Regions from separate parts of the Pseudomonas sp. GW823-FHT05G12 genome, predicted to be linked through region 3. Evidence: predicted binding sites of a transcription regulator. Region 3 holds the regulator's gene; each other region holds the start of a gene.
The links. The regulator sigma-54, encoded in region 3, starts transcription at its own class of promoters, with help from an activator protein. The targets are predictions, from matches to a motif close to ANTGGCATNNANNTTGCTNT.

Region 1 (6,815 bases), 550 kb from region 3:
TTTGGCGATTTCTGCGGACGACGCGTTGTATTGGGTGGCACCCAGCATGTCCAGCTTCACACCGTCCGCGTTGGCGATGGCGCCATTGGCCGACCACTCTCCAGCGGCGTTTTTCTGCGCCGGGATCCAGTCGTTGAGCTGGAAGATCTTGTCTTCGCCAATGCTCAGGCCGCCCGCGACGTCACCCGCAGTCATTGCATCCTTGTCCAGCGTACCATCGGACTTGAACGGCACGGCGTTGACCAGCGGCGTGGTGGAAGCCGGATTGGCCGGGTTGCGGCCATCGATAGTGGTGTGCATGGACCAGGTATTGGTCGCGTCGTCCTTGATGAAGTACTGGTTCATCTGGTGTTCATTACCCTGGCTGTCGAACACCGGGGTATTGAACGTGAAGTTGTAGGAACTGGCATTGGTGGGATCGAAGGGCGTCACCGACGGGGAGGTCGCGGCCGAGTTCAGGTTGATCTTCTCGGTGATGAGGCCGGTCGGCTTCGGCGTCAGGTTGGAAGTATCGATCTGCAGGTCAGTCAGGATACCCTGGATGATCTTGCCGTCCTCGCCGACCGCATAACCCTGCAGGTTGGCACCCGAAGCATTCACCACATAACCGGCCTTGTCGCTGTAGAAAGCGCCCGCACGGGTGTAGATCTTCGAGCCGTTGTCGTTCAGGGCAAAGAAGCCGTTGCCATCGATAGCCATGTCCAGCGCCTGGCCGGTGGCGTTGATATTGCCTGGCGTGAACAGCTGCGAAACCGCGGCAGTCTTTACCCCGGTGCCGATCACGGTCTTGCCCGCGCTGGTGCCGCGGATAGAGTTGGAGTACTGGTCGGCGAACTCGGCACGCGACGACTTGAAGCCGGTGGTGGCAACGTTGGCAATGTTGTTGCCGGTAACGTTCAGGGCCTTGTTTGCTGCATAGAGGCCGCTAAGGCCGATATTGAAAGACATGTGTAACTCCTGTCGTTTTGCTCAGGCCCTAGATGCCGATGCTTTGGATTTTGGAAAGCGCAACACTGCCCAGCCCGGCCAGGTTGAGCGTCATCTCCGAACCGTTGCTACCCATGGTCACACTGGTAACCGAGGCCGGCAGGTTGGTGGTCATGGCCGTGGCCTGGCCATCGATCGAGGCGGTGGCCTTGAAGGTGTAGGTCCCGGCGGCCGCGACTTCACCGTCATCGTTCAGGCCATCCCAGGTAAAGTCGATGCTGCCAGACTTCTGGGTACCGAGTTCGATGGTGCGCACCAGTTTGTCGTCCTTGTCGTAGATCCCCACCGAGGTGGAGGTACTGGACGACGTCAGGTTGACCGAGCCCTTCATGTCCTTGCTGGTATCGACCACAGCCTTGTCGGTCTGGACAATGACATTGCGCCCGACCAGCGAGGAGGCCTGCAAGGCCTGGGAAGATTGCAGCCCAGCCGCGATGTAGGTCACTGCGTCGTTCAGCGACTGCATGCTTTCCAGACTGCTGAACTGCGCCAACTGGGCCACGAACTCGCCGTTTTCCTGCGGGTCGAGCGGGTTCTGGTTCTGCATCTGGGTGACCAGCAACTGCAGGAACGCGTCCTTGCCCAGCGCACTGCCGGCGGCGCCGGTAGAACTGTCAGTCTTGGACGTCTGCTTCTGCAGCGAGGTCAGGTATGCGCTGCCGACGTCTGTAGTGGAATTGGTGGTGGTCATGTCGGCTTCCTATCACTGCCCCAGGGTCAGCACTTTCTGCATCATGTTCTTGGCCGTGTTCATCAGTTCAGCGTTGGTCTGAAACGCGCGGCTGGCGGAGATCATGTCAGCCATCTCCTCGACCACATTGACGTTCGGGTAGTAGACGTAGCCGTCCTTGTTCGCCGCCGGGTGGTTCGGCTCGTAGCGTGCTTCAAGGGTACTCTGGTCTTCGACGATGCCTTTTACCTGCACGCCCTGCCCTGCCTCGCCCTGGTCTTCGAACAGCGACTGGCTGCTGCCGGCCTGCGCATTCTGGAAGGTGGTGGCGAACACCGGGTGGCGGGCGCGGTACGTCTGGTCGATGCTCGAAGACACGGTCTCGGCGTTGGCGATGTTGGACGCCACGGTGTTCAGACGCGTGTTCTGTGCGCTCATGCCGCTACCGGCAATGTTGAAGACACTGGAAAGGGACATGGTCATTCTCCCCGCAGGGCGGAAACCAGCCCTTTGAATTTACTGTTGAGCAAGGTGAAGCTGGCCTGGAAGCCAATCGCGTTTTCCGTGTAGTTCGATTGCTCGATCTGCGCATCCACGGTGTTCTGGTCGATCGACGGCTGCAGCGGCGTGCGGTACTTGAGGGTTTCATCGGCCATGGCCAGGCCCTCAGCTTCGATGTGCCGGCTGTTGGTCCGGTCAAGGTTGAAGCGGCCGCCGCTCTGCTGCTTGTCGCTTTCGGCTGCGAGCACCGAGGCGAAGTCCATGTCACGGGCCTTGTAGTTGGGCGTGTCGGCGTTGGCGATGTTGTTGGCCAGCACTTCAGCGCGCTGGGCGCGGAAGCCCAGTGCCTTTTCGTGAATACCAAGCGCCTTGTCGAAGCTGATGCTCATGTCAGGGAAACCTTCAGAGGTTGACCGGAATTTCGTTGAGCAAGGTATAGCAAGGGCTGTGCCAACCACTGAAAAGCCCGTGTTTATGGGGTTTTGCGGCGCAGTACTGTCAGATTGATGCCAGAAAAGCGGCAAAGGCCTTCCGCCTGAGGTGACAAAAGCGGCAATTGATGGGCGGCAAAAGCGGCAAAACAAAAAATTGACGTCAGTGTTTTCCTGGGCGGACCTCTTCGCGGGTAAACCCGCTCCTACGGCGGTCTGTGTCCAACCTCCGATGTATGTCCACCACCAATCTGCGTAGGAGCGGGTTTACCCGCGAATACGGTGGCGGCGGCAACGGTGAACGGCGGGTGGAGATTGGCCAGCAGGGCCGGCCTCTTCGCGGGTAAACCCGCTCCTACACGCGGCCTGTGCCCAACCACCGACCTGTGTCCACCCCCGATCCGTCGTAGGAGCGGGTTTACCCGCGAATACGGTAGCGGCAGCAACGGTGAACGGCGGGTGGTAAATGGCCAGCAGGGCCGGCCTCTTCGCGGGTAAACCCGCTCCTACGGGGATCTCGGCAGGAACAGCGGATAGGCAAACAAAAAGGCCGGCATCTCTCGATACCGGCCTTCGTGCTTACTTGGCCTGGTAGATGATCCCCGGGCTGCACTGCACCATCTGGTAATGGTCCGGCAAGCCGTTCAGCGCTTCCGAGGCGCCGAGGAACAGGTAGCCACCGGGCTTGAGGGTACTGTGAATGCGCAGCAGGATGTCCTTCTTCACCTGCGCCGAGAAATAGATCAGCACATTGCGACAAAACACGATGTCGAACTTGCCCAGACTGGCATAACTGTCGAGCAGGTTGAACGAGCGGAACTCGACACGGCTGCGAATCGCCGGCTTGACCGCCCAACGCCCCGGCCCCTTGGGGTCGAAGTAGCGCTGCAGGCGTTCCTGGGACAGGCCGCGGGCAATCGCCAGGCTGTCGTATTCGCCAGTCTTGCAGTTGGTCAGCATGGTGCCGGAGAGATCGGTGGCGACGATCTGCGCCCCCATCTTCAACTGGCCGAGGTTGCTGCGCTCGAACTCGTCGATCGCCATCGAGATGGAATACGGCTCCTGCCCCGACGAACAGGCCGCCGACCACATGCGCAGGCGCTGGCCGGGGTTGTTGCGGATGAACTCGGGGATCACCTTGTTCTTCAACACCTCGAACGGGTAGGTGTCGCGAAACCACAGGGTCTCGTTGGTGGTCATGGCATCGACCACCTGCTCGCGCAAACCGCCGCGCGGCTGGGCCTGAATGCGCTGCACCAGCTCACCCAGGCTCTTGATGCCCTGTTGTTCCATCAGCTTGTTGAGACGGCTGGAAACCAGGTACTGCTTATTCTCGCCCAGCAGGATGCCACAGGCTTTCTCCAGGAAGACCCGGAACTGTTCGAAATCCAAATTACCCGTAGACACTACTGCCGCCTCTTTTCAATCACTGGTGCCGGAGGGCATGCCCCCGGCTGCTTCAATGCGCTGCCTTGATCCGGTCGACCACCCGCTGGGCCAGGTCGTCCGGCTTGAACTTGGCCAGGAAGTCATCGGCGCCGACCTTCTTGACCATTGCCTGGTTGAACACCCCGGAAAGCGAAGTATGCAGGCAGATGTGCAATTTTTGCATGCGTGGATCGCTGCGAATCTCCGCGGTTAGCGTATATCCGTCCATTTCCGGCATTTCAATGTCCGAGATCATCATCAGGAACTCTTCTTCCGGCTTTTTGCCCTCATCCACCAGCTGACGCAGGTAGTTCAGCGCCTGACGGCCATCATTGAGCGCCACCACCTCGACCCCAACGGTCTGCAGGCAACGGCTGACCTGCTTGCGCGCCACTGACGAGTCGTCGACGGTCAGCACCCGCATCAACACCGCCTTGTCCTGCACTTCGGCATCGATCACACCGGCCGATACCGACTCGGACGACGGCGACACTTCGGCCAGCACCTTCTCCACGTCGATGATCTCGACCATGCGGTTGTCCACCCGGGTGACCGCGGTGAGGTAGTGATCACGGCCAGTACCCTTGGGTGGCGGATGGATCTCTTCCCAGTTCATGTTGACGATGCGCTCCACCGAATGCACCAGGAAGCCTTGGGTCTTGGTGTTGTACTCGGTGATGATCACGAAGCTGTTGCGTGTGTCTTCCTGCAACGGCCGCAACCCGGTGGCCATCGACAAGTCGAGGATCGGGATGGTCGCCCCGCGAATATTGGCAACGCCACGCACCACAGGGTGCGCCTTGGGCAGCAGGGTCAGCGCAGGGCATTGCAGTACTTCCCTGACCTTGAACACATTGATGCCGTAAAGCTGTTCGCCATTGAGGCGGAACAGCAGCAATTCCAGGCGATTCTGCCCCACCAGCTGCGTGCGCTGGTTGACCGAATCCATAACACCCGCCATGCCAGACTCCTTAACGTTTCAGCCTTTCGTTGCAACTCAGGTAGCGAGTCGGCACGGGCTTTGCTTTTTTGAGTGTCATGCACACGAAAACGACATTTTCCCGACGATTGACACGCCTGCTGACTGGCCCGCTGGCCATGCTGTGCCTGCTGATGCCCGGCGTTCGCACGGTGGCGAACGCGTTCACCTTGCCTGAACAGCTTATCGGTGTCACCCAAGGGTTTCTTGAATTCACCGTTGAAGATTATCTGTCCACCACCCAGACTGCCGGCCGCTATGAAATTCAGGTCAACCCGCTAGACCCACGCCTGCGCATGCCGTTGTGCAGCCAGCAGCTGGACGCCTCACTGGAAAGCCCGGCCCAGCCGCTGGGCCGGGTGACGGTACGGATACGCTGCAACGGCGCAGCACCGTGGACGGTATTCGTGCCGGCCACCGTGCGACTTTTCCGCGATGTGGTGGTGGTGACCCGCCCGCTCAAGCGCGACAACACGGTCGGCGAAGGTGACGTGGCCCTGCGCGAGCGCGATGTCGGCACCCTGGGCCAGGGCTTTCTGACCGAGCTGGACCAGGCGGTGGGCATGAAGATGCTGCGCCCCACGGTGATCGACCAGGTGCTCACCCCGCAACACCTGGAACAGGCCGAGGTGGTGCGCAAGGGTGACCAGGTGGTGATCATCGCCCGCAGTGGCAGCCTGAGTGTGCGCATGCCGGGCGAAGCCCTGAGCAAGGGCGGCCTGAGCGAGCAGATCCGGGTACGCAACCTCAATTCCAAACGCGTGGTCAAGGCCAGGGTGACCGGCCCGGGCCAGGTCGAGGTCAGTATGTAGGCCAGCCACCAGATTGCGCTGGCAGTGAGGAACCGCTTTTCCTAAACTGTGTCAGAACACGGGTTCGCGGGCTTGCCGACAGGCGGCAATGCATTTGTGCCTAAAGTTTATATCGGGTTGGCCGAAAACAAGGCAAGCGTCCAAATACCCAGAGGTTTCTGATCATGGTCATCGACTTCAGTCGTTTGAATAACTCTCCGTCCGTCACGGGCGGCGTGCGCGGCAACACCGCGTCCGGCAGCGCCGAAAAACCGGCAGCCAGCCAGGAAGCGGTGAAAGACACCAGCGCCAGCGGAGAGGCGGTACACCTCAGCCAAGAGGCACAGCAGTTGCAGAAGATCAGCGACAAGCTGCGCGACGAGCCCGTGGTCAACAGCGCCCGTGTGGCCCAGTTGAAGCAGGCGATCGCCGACGGCAGCTACCAGGTCGATGCCGGCCGGGTCGCCAGCAAACTGCTTGATTTCGAAGCCCAGCGCTGACCGTACGGCGCGCTGACTTCACGGACGCCAGAAAAGCCAAGAGTTAGCCATGCACGACACCACCTTGCTGCAACTGATCGAAGATGACATTGCCCCGATGCAGGAATTGCTCGACCTTCTGCACAAGGAAGCAATCGCCCTGCATGGCCGCGACATGCCGCTGCTGGAGCAAATCCTGGCGCGCAAGCAGTCGTTGATCATCTTGCTCGAGCAGCACGGCCAGCGCCGCAGCCAATTGCTCGGCAGCCTGGGCCTGAGTGCCGACCGCACCGGTGTGCAGGCTGTAGCTGCGCAGTCACCCCATGGTGATGTGATGCTGCAGCGGCTCGACATGTTGTCGCAACTGATGGACGACTGCCAGCAGGTCAACCAGACCAATGGCCGGATCATCCAGGTGCAGCAACACGTCACCAACAACCAGATCCGCATCCTTCAGGGCGGCGATTCGCCTTCGCTCTACGACAGCCGTGGCAGCACCTCGCCGCTGGCCAAGCCCCGCGCGCTCAGCCAAGTGTGATTTTTCTATCA
Region 2 (6,815 bases), 1.5 Mb from region 3:
TCAGCCTGAGCTAACTCAGTTCTTGGCTTTCTTGGCTGCGCGGGTACGCTCGCCTTCGTCCAGGATCTTCTTGCGCAGACGGATCGACTTAGGCGTCACTTCGCACAGCTCGTCGTCCTGGATGAATTCCAGGGCCTGCTCGAGGGTGTGGCGAACTGGTGGCACCAGGGCGATGACTTCGTCTTTGCCCGAAGCACGCATGTTGTCGAGCTTCTTGCCTTTGGTCGGGTTCACGCCCAGGTCGTTGTCACGGCTGTTCAGACCGATGATCTGACCGTTGTAGATCTCCTGGCCGTGTTCAACGAACAGCTTGCCGCGAGCCTGCAGGGTTTCCAGCGAGTAGGTCAGTGCCTTGCCGGTCTCGACCGAAACCAGTACGCCGTTGAGGCGGCCGGACATCTGGCCCGACTTCATGGTGTCGTAGCGATCGAAGATCGAGGTCAGGATGCCTGCACCGTTGGTCAGGGTCAGGAACTGGTTACGGAAACCGATCAGACCACGGGCTGGAATGTTGTACTCCAGACGAACACGGCCCTTGCCATCCGGAACCATGTTGGTCAGGTCGCCTTTACGCAGACCCATCTCTTCCATGACCTTGCCCTGGGATTCTTCAGGGATGTCGATGGTGACGTTCTCGAACGGCTCCTGCTTCACGCCGTCGACTTCGCGGATGATCACTTCAGGACGGCCCACGGCCATTTCGAAGCCTTCACGACGCATGGTTTCGATCAGCACCGACAGGTGCAGCTCACCACGGCCCGAAACCTTGAACTTGTCAGGGGAGTCGGTCTCCTGAACGCGCAGAGCAACGTTGTACAGCAGCTCCTTGTCCAGACGGTCCTTGATGTTACGGCTGGTGACGAACTTGCCTTCTTTACCGCAGAACGGCGAGTCGTTGACCTGGAAGGTCATCGAAACGGTCGGCTCGTCAACGGTCAGCGGCTTCATCGCTTCTACCGCATCCGGGGCGCACAGGGTGTCGGAGATGAACAGCTCATCGAAACCGCTGATGCAGACGATATCGCCAGCCTGGGCTTCTTCGACGTCAACGCGGTGCAGACCGTGGTGACCCATCAGCTTCAGGATACGGCCGTTACGCTTCTTGCCGTTGGTGTCGATGGCGACAACCGGGGTGTTCGGCTTGACGCGGCCACGGGCGATGCGGCCAACACCGATCACGCCGAGGAAGCTGTTGTAGTCCAGTGCGGAGATCTGCATCTGGAACGGGCCGTCGCGGTCAACAGACGGTGCTGGTACGTTGTCGATGATCGACTGGTACAGCGGGGTCATGTCTTCGGCCATGGCAGTGTGGTCCAGGCCGGCAATGCCGTTCAGGGCCGAGGCGTAGACCACTTTGAAGTCCAGCTGTTCGTCGGTGGCACCGAGGTTGTCGAACAGGTCGAAGATCTGGTCCAGAACCCAGTCAGGACGTGCGCCCGGACGGTCAACCTTGTTGATCACGACGATTGGCTTCAGGCCGGCTTCGAAAGCCTTCTTGGTCACGAAGCGGGTTTGCGGCATCGGGCCGTCCTGGGCGTCGACCAGCAGCAGCACGGAGTCGACCATCGACATTACACGCTCAACCTCGCCACCGAAGTCGGCGTGGCCGGGGGTGTCGACGATGTTGATGTGGTAGCCGTTCCAGTTGATGGCGGTGTTTTTCGCCAGAATGGTAATACCGCGCTCTTTTTCCTGGTCGTTGGAGTCCATGACGCGCTCGTCGTTGAGCTCGTTACGCTCCAGAGTGCCGGACTGACGCAGGAGTTTGTCGACCAGAGTGGTTTTACCATGGTCAACGTGGGCGATGATGGCGATGTTACGCAGATTTTCGATCACAAGTGTATCTCGATCAGAGGATTCGGTTGCCGCCCAGTGTAGGCGGCCAATATGTACCGTTTAAGGCTCAGCGGGCCCGGCGGTCGGGAGGGCGATGGCGAATACTGCCGCCATACAGCCCCGGCGTCTTATGTCGGACGATAAACACGCACATTGGCATGTCCCTCACTGAGCAGATGGTGTGCGTGCAAACGGCTCATCACACCCTTGTCGCAATACAGCAAGTACTGGCGCGTGGGGTCCAGGTGCTTGAACTTGCTGTTGATGGCGTAGAACGGCATGGCCTGGACTTCGATACCTTCCAGCACCAGAGGTTCGTCTTCCTGGGCATCGGGGTGGCGAATGTCGATGACGATCTGGCCTGGCAGCGCCTCGGCCACTTCCTCGATTTCGATGTCCTTGCCCAGCTCATCGATCACATGATCGATGGAAATGAACTTGGCGCGCTCAAGAGCGCGCTCCAGCACGGCCATGTCGAACTGCTTTTCTTCGTGCTCCATGCGGTGACGCTTGGCATGGGTGGTCGGGTTTACCGAGATCACGCCGCAGTATTCCGGCATGTGCTTGGCAAAGTCCGCGGTGCCGATTTCGGTGGCCTGGTCGATGATGTCCTGCTTGTGGCTGGCCAGCAGCGGGCGCAGCACCAGCTTGTCGGTGGCCGAGTCGATGATCGACAGGTTCGGCAGGGTCTGGCTGGACACCTGGGAAATCGCTTCGCCGGTCACCAGCGCGTCGATCTGCAGGCGGTCGGCCATATGGGCGGCGCCGCGCAGCATCATGCGCTTGAGGGTCACGCCCATGTAGCTGTTGTCGACCTTGTTGAGGATCTCGCCAACCACTTCTTCGAACGGCACGCTGATGAACAGTACGCGCTGGCTGCTGCCGTATTTTTTCCACAGGTAATGGGCCACTTCCATTACGCCCAGCTCGTGGGCACGGCCGCCGAGGTTGAAGAAGCAGAAGTGGGTCATCAGGCCGCGGCGCATCATCTGGTAGGCCGCAACGGTGGAGTCGAAACCACCGGACATCAGCACCAGGGTCTGCTCCAGGGCACCCAGCGGATAACCGCCGATGCCATTGTGCTGGTTGTGGATCACGTACAGGCGCTGGTCGCGGATTTCGATGCGCACCAGCACTTCAGGCTTTTTCAGCTCGATCCCGGCGGCGCCACACTGCTGGCGCAGCTGGCTGCCGACGTAACGGTCGACGTCCATCGAGGTGAAGTCATGGTGGCCACCGCGTTTGCAGCGCACGGCGAAGTGCTTGCCGGCCAGCAGGTGGCCGAAGTGGTGCTTGCACTTGGCGACGATGTCGTCGAAGTCACCCAGCGGGTATTCCTCTACCTGCAGGAAGTGGGTGATACCCGGGGTGCAGGTGAGGCGTTCGATCATCTCGCGCTGGACTTTTTCGTCTTCGACGCGGGTGACCACCTCGAGATTGTCCCAGACACCATCGACCGCGAGCTCAGGGTCGAGATCCTTGAGCACGTTGCGGATGTTCTTGCCAAGCTGGCGGATGAAGCGCTTGCGCACCGGCCGGCTTTTGATGGTGATTTCTGGGAAGACTTTGACGATAAGTTTCATTGGTTAACAGCGCGCGCAGGGCCTGCCGAAAATGAGGGGCGCGAATTATATCGGAAATTGCTCAGGATTTGACCAACTTTTGATCAGAAGCTTTGAGATAAATGCAGAGGCCAGGTTTTGCAGCGCCTGTTCCGGCCCTTTCGCGGGTAAACCCGCCCGTAGGAGCGGGTTTACCCGCGAAGAGGCCCTAGAAGCTGGCACGCCACACGCCACGCACCTTATTGGTGCGATACGATCAAAAAACGCATCGTAAGGGTGCACTTTTACCCGCTAACCCAACGACAAATGCCCGCAAACGCCCCCTTTTATCCCACCCTCGCCATTTTCGGGCACTGGCATGCAATTTGCTCCCTTGTGAGGCAGGTAAGCTTGGCCGACTATCCGCGCCCGGCAACACCCTTTTTCCAGGGCAGCGGCCCACCGCGCTCTAGACCATCCGGAGGACAACATGTCGAAGTCGGTTCAACTCATCAAAGATCATGACGTCAAGTGGATTGATCTGCGTTTCACGGACACCAAAGGCATTCAGCACCACGTGACCATGCCGTCGCGTGATGCGCTGGACGAAGACTTCTTCGAAGTCGGCAAGATGTTCGACGGTTCCTCCATCGCTGGCTGGAAAGGCATCGAAGCTTCCGACATGATCCTGATGCCGGTCGACGAAACCGCCGTTCTGGACCCGTTCACCGAAGAACCAACCCTGATCATCACCTGCGACATCGTCGACCCGTCGAGCATGCAGGGCTACGACCGCGACCCACGCGCCATCGCCAAGCGCGCCGAAGAGTACCTGAAGAGCACCGGCATCGGTGACACCGTATTCGCCGGCCCAGAGCCTGAGTTCTTCATCTTCGACGAAGTGAAGTTCCACTCGGACATCTCCGGTTCGATGTTCAAGATCTTCTCCGAGCAGGGCTCGTGGATGACCGGCGCTGACGTGGAAGGCGGCAACAAAGGCCACCGTCCAGGCGTGAAAGGCGGCTACTTCCCGGTTCCGCCGTTCGACCACGACCACGAAATCCGTACTGCCATGTGCAACGCCCTGGAAGAAATGGGCCAGACCGTTGAAGTTCACCACCACGAAGTGGCGACTGCCGGCCAGAACGAAATCGGCGTCAAGTTCAACACCCTGGTGAAGAAGGCTGACGAAGTACAGGCGCTGAAATACGTCGTGCACAACGTTGCCGACGCTTACGGCCGTACCGCCACCTTCATGCCGAAGCCACTGTACGGCGACAACGGCTCGGGCATGCACGTGCACATGTCGATCTGGAAAGACGGCAAGAACACCTTCTCGGGTGAAGGCTATGCCGGCCTGTCCGACACCGCCCTGTACTTCATCGGCGGCATCATCAAGCACGGTAAGGCCCTGAACGGCTTCACCAACCCGTCGACCAACTCGTACAAGCGTCTGGTCCCAGGCTTCGAAGCCCCGGTAATGCTGGCCTACTCGGCTCGCAACCGTTCCGCCTCGATCCGTATTCCTTACGTTGGCAGCCCGAAAGCCCGCCGTATCGAAGCACGCTTCCCGGACCCATCGGCCAACCCGTACCTGGCGTTCGCGGCCCTGCTGATGGCTGGCCTGGACGGCATCCAGAACAAGATCCACCCAGGCGACGCGGCCGACAAGAACCTGTACGACCTGCCGCCAGAAGAAGCCAAGAACATCCCGCAAGTGTGCGGCAGCCTGAAAGAAGCTCTGGAAGAGCTGGATAAAGGCCGTGCGTTCCTGACCAAGGGCGGCGTGTTCTCCGATGACTTCATCGATGCCTTCATCGAGCTGAAGAGCGAAGAAGAAATCAAGGTCCGTACCTTCGTACACCCGCTGGAATACGAGCTGTACTACAGCTGCTGATCTGATTGGCGCCTCGCGCCGATGACATGATCACGACGGCCTCCCTCGGGAGGCCGTTTTTGTTTTCATACATGCGAATCAGAACGCCCCTACAAGCAGCAGTTGGTCAACTGCGCACAATCCATTCTCCCTCTGAATGGAGAACACCATGCGCCTGGCCATCACGTCACTTTGCTTGCCGTTTGCCTTGATCGGCTGCATCGCTCCTGAAGCCTCCCAGCCTGAATTCAACCCACTCCTATCCAACATCGAGTACCGACTGGAGCTGGCCAGCTCGGTTGCACTGCACAAGTGGGAACACAACCTTGCCGTAGCAGCGCCCGAGCGCGAGCGCGAAGTCCTTGCCCTGGTGCGCCAGCAGGCTGCCGACCATGACCTCAGCCCTGAACGCGCCGCAGCTTTCTTCAGCGACCAGATCGAGGCCAACAAGCTGGTGCAGTACACCTTGCTCGATCGCTGGGTCATGCTAGAGCAGAGGCCATCAGCAGCCGTCCTTGATCTGGTCGACCAACTGCGACCTCGTCTGGACAAGCTTCAGACAACACTTCTATTCGAGTTGGGGCGCTTCGACCGGCACCCTCCAAAGGACTGCGCGCGGAAACTCGCCAACGCCCTGCACGCCCGCACCAATGACCCGATACGCCACCTAGCCCTGGTCCGCGCAACCGCACAGCTGTGCCCGAAACACTAGACGCGCCAATGCTCTATATTGGTGCATAACAACGCCGAACGCTCCGCCATGCACCCCAAAACAGGTCGCGCGGAGCGCCCGCTCAGCAAATTTTGATCCGATTGAGCGCAAATCCAGGCCTTTCTCAGCTATTTCCGCTTCTTTTCGGAGCCTTGGTTTGTTTCTTGCATTTTTTGCAGGAAGAGAGTCTCGCATCAGCGGATCCACAGCACGCCCGGATCTGGCCCCAAGTGCCAGGCAAGCGCCAAACGAGGTCAACGACGCCTTATGACCATCAGCGATGCACAGCACCGTCTGCTTCTGGACAACCTGACCACCGCCACGTTGCTGCTCAATGCCGAGCTGCGCCTGGAGTACATGAACCCGGCCGCAGAAATGCTGCTGGCCGTCAGCGGCCAGCGCAGCCATGGGCAGTTCATCAGCGAGCTGTTCACCGAATCGACCGAGGCGCTCAGTTCGCTGCGCCAGGCGGTCGAGCAGGCGCACCCGTTTACCAAGCGTGAAGCGCAGCTTACATCGCTGACCGGGCAGACCATCACCGTCGACTACGCGGTAACGCCGATACTGCATCAAGGCCAGACCCTGCTGTTGCTCGAGGTGCACCCGCGGGACCGTCTGCTGCGCATCACCAAGGAAGAGGCCCAACTGAGCAAGCAGGAAACCACCAAGATGCTGGTGCGCGGCCTGGCCCACGAAATCAAGAACCCCCTTGGCGGCATCCGCGGAGCGGCCCAGCTACTGGCCCGCGAACTGCCCGAGGAAGGGCTGCGCGACTACACCAATGTGATCATCGAAGAGGCCGACCGCTTGCGTAACCTGGTCGACCGCATGCTCGGCTCGAACAAGCTGC
Region 3 (6,815 bases):
CGGCGGCGGTCACGCCAACCACAGCCTGTTCTGGACTGTCATGTCACCTCGGGGCGGTGGCGAGCCTGTGGGCCAGCTGGCGCAAGCCGTCACTGCACAACTTGGCGGCTTCGAGGCTTTCAAGGAGGCTTTCACCAAAGCCGCGTTGACCCGCTTCGGCAGCGGTTGGGCCTGGCTCAGCGTGACGCCGCAAAAAACCTTGATGGTGGAGAGTAGCGGCAACCAGGACAGCCCGCTGATGCACGGCAATGCGCCGATCCTGGGCCTGGACGTGTGGGAGCACGCGTACTACCTCAAGTACCAGAACCGTCGTCCGGAATACATCGGTGCCTTCTACAACGTCATTGACTGGGTGGAAGTTGAACGTCGTTACCTTGAAGCCCTGAAGTGAGTCGGACCGGTATGCGCTCTGAGGTGATGTCTGTCAGCAGTGTGCGCCTGTTCCGCCTGGCGCTTGGGACTTTGCTTTTGCTGGCTGGCGCCGCGTTATTGGTGGCGCGCGGCCTCGCCTGGCTAGACCTCGACCCGCGCATGCTGCGCGCCCTGGAGGGCGGTGCTTTATGCGCACTGGGTACGGCACTGGGCGCAGTACCGGTACTGGTCATTCGCAATATGCCGGTGGCGCTGGCGGATACGCTGTTGGGCTTCGGTGCTGGCGTGATGCTGGCGGCCACCGCGTTTTCCCTGATCATGCCGGGCCTGGCGGCGGCTCAGTCTATTGGCTTCAGCCCTTGGGGGGCAGGTGGCCTGGTCAGTTTTGGCCTGATGTTCGGGGCGTTGTGCCTGTTCCTGGTCGACCTCAAGGTATCCTGGGCTTCGCCGGAGGCGTTGGTGGGCACAGCAAACCAACCGGTGATTGCAGCGCGCATCTGGCTGTTCGTGATTGCCATCATTGCCCACAACATCCCCGAAGGTATGGCCATTGGTGTGTCGGCCGGGGGTGGCATGGCCGACGCCGACAGCCTGGCCATGGGCATTGCCTTGCAGGATGTGCCTGAGGGGCTGGTGATCGCGCTGGTGCTGGCAGGGGCGGGCATGCCGCGCTTCAAGGCCTTCCTGATCGGCGCAGCCTCAGGCTTGGTCGAGCCGCTGGCGGCGTTGATCTGTGCCTGGCTGGTAAATGTTGCCGAACTGCTGCTGCCGCTGGGGCTGGCCTGTGCAGCGGGGGCGATGTTGCTGGTGGTCACCCAGGAAATCATCCCCGAATCGCGCAGCAACGGCCATCATCGTCTGGCCAGCCTTGGGCTGTGTACAGGCTTCTGTCTGATGATGGTGATGGATACCGCGATGTCCTGACCTGGTGCAAGCGCAGGTTTGCGAGGCCTATTCGCCTTCGTCAAAGAAATTGTTGATCAGCTCGACCAGTGCGTCCATGGCGTCGCTGTCCTGTTCGCCCTCGGTATGCAGGTGCACCTGGGTGCCTTTGCCTGCGGCCAGCATCATCACCGCCATGATGCTCTTGCCATCCACCAGCTTGTCCGGGGCGCGACCCACCCGTACCTGGCAGGGGAAGCGGCCGGCCACACCGACGAACTTGGCTGCCGCCCGGGCATGCAGACCCAGCTTGTTGATGATGGTGATTTCGCGGGCGGGCATCTGGGGCGGATCCTTGGGCTAGAGGTCGCGATGGCGGACCTGGACGTTTTTCAGGGTTTGCTGCAGCTGTCGACCAAGGCGCTCGGTGATGTACACCGAACGGTGATGTCCGCCAGTGCAGCCGATGGCAATGGTTACGTAGGCGCGGTTGCTGGCAGCGAAGCGGGGCAACCATTTGAGCAGGTAGCTGGAGATGTCGTTGTACATGTCTTCGACATCCGGTTGTGCGGCCAGGTAGTCGATCACGGGTTGATCGAGGCCCGAGTGCTCACGCAGTTCCGGTTTCCAGTAGGGGTTCGGCAGGCAGCGCACGTCAAAAACCAGGTCGGCGTCGACCGGCATGCCCCGCTTGAAGCCGAACGACTCGACCAGAAACGCTGTGCCAGGCTCGGGCTGGTTGAGCAGGCGCAGCTTGATCGAGTCACGCAACTGGTACAGGTTCAGGTTGGTGGTGTCGATCTTCAGGTCGGCCAGGTCGGCAATGGGCCCCAACAAGTCGCTTTCCACGCGGATGGCTTCCGCGAGCGAGCGGTTGGCGTTGGTCAGGGGGTGCCGCCTGCGGGTTTCCGAGAAACGCTTGAGAAGGACCTCTTCATCGGCATCCAGGTACAACACGTCGCACTGGATGTGCCGGGCGCGGGCTTCTTCAAGCAGCTCGGGAAAACGCATCAGGTGGCTGGGCAGGTTGCGCGCGTCGATCGAAACCGCCACCTTGGGCTGCAGCAATTCGGTGTTGATCAGTGCATTTTCCGCCAACTGCGGCAGTAGCCCGGCGGGCAGATTGTCGATGCAATAGAAACCGCTGTCTTCCAGGACATCGAGGGCGGTGCTCTTGCCGGAGCCGGACCGGCCGCTGACGATGATCAGGCGCATGTTCAGTGCTCGTTCTGTACGTCCAGGACAACCTGGAACAGGGCCTCGTTGCTGGTGGCCGCACGCAGTCGATCACGGACCTCCTTGCGATCGAGCATGCTGGCGATCTGACGCAGAAGTTCAAGGTGAGCATCGGTGGCCGCTTCGGGCACCAGCAGCACAAACAGCAGGTCCACCGGCGCGCCATCAATGGCGTCGTAGTCGATAGGCGCTTCCAGGTGCAGCAGGGCGCTGACTGGGGCAGAGCATCCTTCAAGCCGGCAGTGCGGGATGGCGATGCCATTGCCAAAACCGGTAGAACCGAGCTTTTCCCGGGCTACCAGTTTTTCGAAGACGTCCTGCATCTCCAGTTCTGGCACTTGGTCGGCGATGACAGTGGCGACCTTTTCCAGGGCGCGCTTCTTGCTGCCGCCCGGCACGTTCACGAGGGAACGGCCGGGGGTCAGGATGGTTTCAAGTCGGATCATGGATGAGGGGGATCAGCGGGCAGCTGCACCTTGCAGCAGGCTTTGCTGTTTTTCCTTGTGTTTTTTCAGTTGGCGGTCGAGCTTGTCGGCCAGGGCGTCGATCGCTGCATACATGTCTTCGTGTTCGGCGTTGGCTACCACTTCGCCGCCGGGAATCTGCAGGGTCGCCTCGACCTTCTGCTGAAGCTTCTCGACTTTCATGATTACCTGCACGTTGGTGATCTTGTCGAAGTGACTCTCCACGCGGGCGAGCTTTTCAAGCACGTAATCGCGCAGTGGCTGGGTGACTTCTACATGCTGTCCACTGATATTGACTTGCATACAGCTTCTCCTTTGTTGCCCGTGCATAAAGAGGCAGGTCTTGCACCTGCCACGAAAACGCTGTGGCACATCTCAGGGGCTACATCAGTCGCTTGCGTTCGCTCGACGGTGCGATGCCGAGGGACTCGCGGTACTTGGCGACGGTGCGACGGGCTACCTGGATGCCTTGTGCCTCCAGTAAACCAGCGATCTTGCTGTCACTCAATGGCTTTTTCTGATTTTCCGCCGCAACCAGTTTCTTGATGATCGCGCGGATCGCCGTGGACGAGCATTCTCCGCCTTCGGAGGTGCTGACATGGCTGGAGAAAAAGTATTTCAGTTCGTAGATGCCACGCGGGGTGTGCATGTATTTCTGCGTGGTAACCCGCGAGATGGTCGATTCGTGCATGCCTACGGCTTCGGCAATGTCATGCAGTACCAACGGCTTCATCGCTTCGTCGCCGTGGTCGAGGAAGCCGCGTTGGTGCTCGACGATCTGCGTGGCAACCTTCATCAGGGTTTCGTTACGGCTTTGCAGGCTCTTGATGAACCAGCGCGCTTCCTGCAGCTGGTTGCGCATGAAGGTGTTGTCGGCGCTGGTGTCGGCACGGCGCACGAAGCCGGCGTATTGTGGGTTGACGCGCAGGCGTGGGATGGCTTCCTGGTTCAGTTCTACCAGCCAACGGTCGCTGTCCTTGCGCACGATGACGTCGGGCACCACGTACTCGGGCTCGCTGGACTCGATCTGCGAACCAGGGCGCGGGTTAAGGCTTTGCACTAGTTCGATGACCTGGCGCAGCTCGTCTTCCTTGATTTTCATCCGCCGCATCAGCTGGCTGTAGTCACGGCTGCCGAGCAGGTCGATGAAATCGGTGACCAGGCGCTTGGCTTCGGTCATCCACGGAGTTGTAGCGGGTAGCTGGCGCAGTTGCAGCAACAGGCATTCACCCAGGTTGCGGGCGCCGACGCCAGCCGGCTCGAACTGCTGGATGCGGTGCAGTACGGCTTCGACCTCGTCCAGTTCGATATCCAGCTCGGGGTCGAAACCGGCGCAGATTTCTTCGAGTGTGTCTTCCAGGTAGCCCTGGCCGTTGATGCTGTCGATCAGGGTCACGGCAATCAAGCGGTCGGTGTCGGACATCGGCGCCAGGTTCAACTGCCACAGCAGGTGGCTTTGTAGGCTTTCGCCGGCCGATGTGCGCGTGGTGAAGTCCCATTCGTCGTCATCGTTGCTCGGCAGGCTGCTGGCGCTGGTCTGGTAGATGTCTTCCCAGGCGGTATCGACCGGGAGCTCGTTGGGGATGCGCTCGCTCCACTCTCCGTCTTCCAGGTTGTCGGCGCTGACGGTGCTTTCCTGGAAACTGTTGTCCTGAACTTCGGCGGCCGGCTTGTTCTCGGCGTTGTCGGCCATCGGGTCGCTGTTGTCGAAGTCTTCGCCGTCTTCCTGACGTTCGAGCATCGGGTTCGACTCCAGCGCTTCCTGGATTTCCTGTTGGAGGTCCAGGGTAGAGAGCTGGAGCAGGCGGATGGCCTGTTGCAACTGAGGTGTCATCGTCAGTTGCTGGCCCATTTTTAGGACGAGCGATGGTTTCATGGCAGGGGCTTAATACCTTGTTCGCCGGCGCGCATGCGCCATCCACTACACGAGGGCGCCGGAGCGCCAGATCAAGCAAGTTTTATGCCTTAAATTGTAGCGTTTGCCTAGAGTACCGTAACAACTTTACCCGCAGTTTCAGGGCTGTTTGCCAGTACTTCAGGCACGTGCCGGGTCAGAGGCGGAACTCGTGACCCAAGTAAACTTCTTTGACCAGGTCGTTTGCCAGGATGGTTTCAGCGTCGCCTTCGGCGATCAGTCGGCCATCGTTGACGATATAAGCGGTTTCGCAGATATCCAGGGTTTCACGCACGTTGTGGTCGGTAATCAGTACGCCGATACCTTTGGCCTTGAGGTGGTGGATGATCTGCTTGATGTCGCCGACCGAAATCGGGTCGACACCGGCGAACGGTTCGTCCAGCAGGATGAACTTGGGTGCGGTTGCCAGGGCGCGCGCAATTTCGACGCGGCGGCGTTCACCACCGGACAGGCTCATGCCGAGGTTGTCCCGGATGTGGCTGATGTGGAACTCCTGCAGCAGGCTTTCCAGCTCTTTGCGGCGGCCGTCCCGGTCGAGGTCCTTGCGGGTCTCGAGGATGGCCATGATGTTGTCGGCGACCGACAGCTTGCGGAAGATCGAGGCTTCCTGCGGCAGGTAGCCGATTCCGGCGCGGGCGCGGCCGTGCATGGGCTGGTGGCTGACATCGAGGTTGTCGATCAGTACGCGGCCCTGTTCGGCCTGGACCAGCCCGACAATCATGTAGAAGCAAGTGGTCTTGCCGGCGCCGTTGGGGCCGAGCAGGCCGACGATCTGGCCGCTGTCGATAGACAGGCTGACATCACGTACTACCTGCCGCCCCTTGTAGCTCTTTGCCAGGTGCTGGGCTTTGAGGGTTGCCATTTACTCGGCCTTCTTCTTGGGCTGGATCACCATGTCGATGCGCTGACGGGGTGTTGTCACATTGCCGCCACGGCCGGCGGTCGCCACCTGGGTCTGAGTGTTGTAGACGATCTTTTCGCCTTCGGTGGTATTGCCTTCGCTCTCGACCTTGGCGCGGTCGGTGAGAATGACCAAGTCCTTCTGCGACTGGTACTGGATGGTTACGCCCCAGCCTTTCATCTTGTCCGGCTTGGCTGCGCTCTGCTGCTGCTCGAAGTAGGCCAGGTTGCCCACCGAGGTCACTACGTCGATATCGCCAGAGGCGGAGCGGGTAATGGTCACGGTGTTGCCTTTGATCATCATAGAACCCTGAGTGATGATCACGTCGCCGGTGTAAGTGGCCACGCCTTGCTTGTCATCCAGGTGAGCGTTGTCGGCCTGGATGCGGATAGGCTGGTCACGGTCGTTCGGCAGGGCGAGGGCGCTCGCGCTTCCCAGTGCTGCGCTCAGGCTGAGCAAAAGGGGGAGGGTTTTAACGAGCCTCATACTGTCCTCTTACGTTAGAGAGCAAGTCCATCTTGCCTTCTTTCAAATACGCTTTCATGCCTTTGCCCGTAGTGGTGCCTCCGGCGCCGTCGATTCTAACGGCTTGCTCGGTCTGCGCATATTGCTTCTGCGGGAACACGGTCATGCGTGAGCTGGTGATGATGGTTTCACGCTGCTTTTCATCGGTGCGGGCAATCCGCACCTTGTCGATCAGTTCGACCTCGGTACCGTCAGGATTGACCTCGGCGCGCGTGCTCTGCACATGCCACGGGTACTCGGTACCGCGGTACAGGTGCAGGTCCGGTGTGGTCACCTGGGTGATTTCGCTGGTCTTGAGGTGTTCGATCCTGTCGGCGGTCATTTCGTATTGCAGCTTGCCGTCGGGCAGGAACTGCACGCTGTGGGCGTTGATCGCGTAGTAATCGATGGCGCTTTCGTCGACCTGGGCCACGGGCTTGTCGAGGAAGCTCTCCGGGCTGACATTCCAGTAGCCAATGGCTACCAACAGGGCGGCTATCGCCCCGAGCAGCGCAATGTTTCGGGCTTTCTTGCTGAGCAT

Region 1: a site for sigma-54 is predicted at 2,594-2,613, ahead of flgB (flagellar basal body rod protein FlgB). Genes of this name have one in related genera too.
Region 2: a site for sigma-54 is predicted at 3,751-3,770, ahead of glnA (type I glutamate--ammonia ligase). Genes of this name have one in related genera too.

Annotation. Positions count from the first base shown of each region.
Region 1 is NZ_CM179501.1:1,694,961-1,701,775, reverse strand. It holds gene flgE (flagellar hook protein FlgE) at 1-948, opposite strand, end outside; gene flgD (flagellar hook assembly protein FlgD) at 977-1,678, opposite strand; gene flgC (flagellar basal body rod protein FlgC) at 1,691-2,134, opposite strand; gene flgB (flagellar basal body rod protein FlgB) at 2,137-2,547, opposite strand; gene cheR (protein-glutamate O-methyltransferase CheR) at 3,169-3,996, opposite strand; gene AC3RCM_RS07840 (chemotaxis protein CheV) at 4,049-4,978, opposite strand; gene flgA (flagellar basal body P-ring formation chaperone FlgA) at 5,056-5,808, shown strand; gene flgM (flagellar biosynthesis anti-sigma factor FlgM) at 5,973-6,287, shown strand; gene AC3RCM_RS07825 (flagella synthesis protein FlgN) at 6,337-6,804, shown strand.
Region 2 is NZ_CM179501.1:5,634,772-5,641,586, forward strand. It holds gene typA (translational GTPase TypA) at 16-1,836, opposite strand; gene thiI (tRNA uracil 4-sulfurtransferase ThiI) at 1,965-3,419, opposite strand; gene glnA (type I glutamate--ammonia ligase) at 3,868-5,274, shown strand; gene aroQ (gamma subclass chorismate mutase AroQ) at 5,423-5,965, shown strand; gene glnL (nitrogen regulation protein NR(II)) at 6,233-6,815, shown strand, end outside.
Region 3 is NZ_CM179501.1:1,142,786-1,149,600, forward strand. It holds gene AC3RCM_RS05215 (superoxide dismutase) at 1-391, shown strand, start outside; gene AC3RCM_RS05220 (ZIP family metal transporter) at 403-1,296, shown strand; gene AC3RCM_RS05225 (HPr family phosphocarrier protein) at 1,324-1,596, opposite strand; gene rapZ (RNase adapter RapZ) at 1,615-2,469, opposite strand; gene ptsN (PTS IIA-like nitrogen regulatory protein PtsN) at 2,472-2,936, opposite strand; gene hpf (ribosome hibernation-promoting factor, HPF/YfiA family) at 2,949-3,257, opposite strand; gene AC3RCM_RS05245 (RNA polymerase factor sigma-54) at 3,337-4,830, opposite strand; gene lptB (LPS export ABC transporter ATP-binding protein) at 5,006-5,731, opposite strand; gene lptA (lipopolysaccharide transport periplasmic protein LptA) at 5,732-6,256, opposite strand; gene lptC (LPS export ABC transporter periplasmic protein LptC) at 6,243-6,815, opposite strand.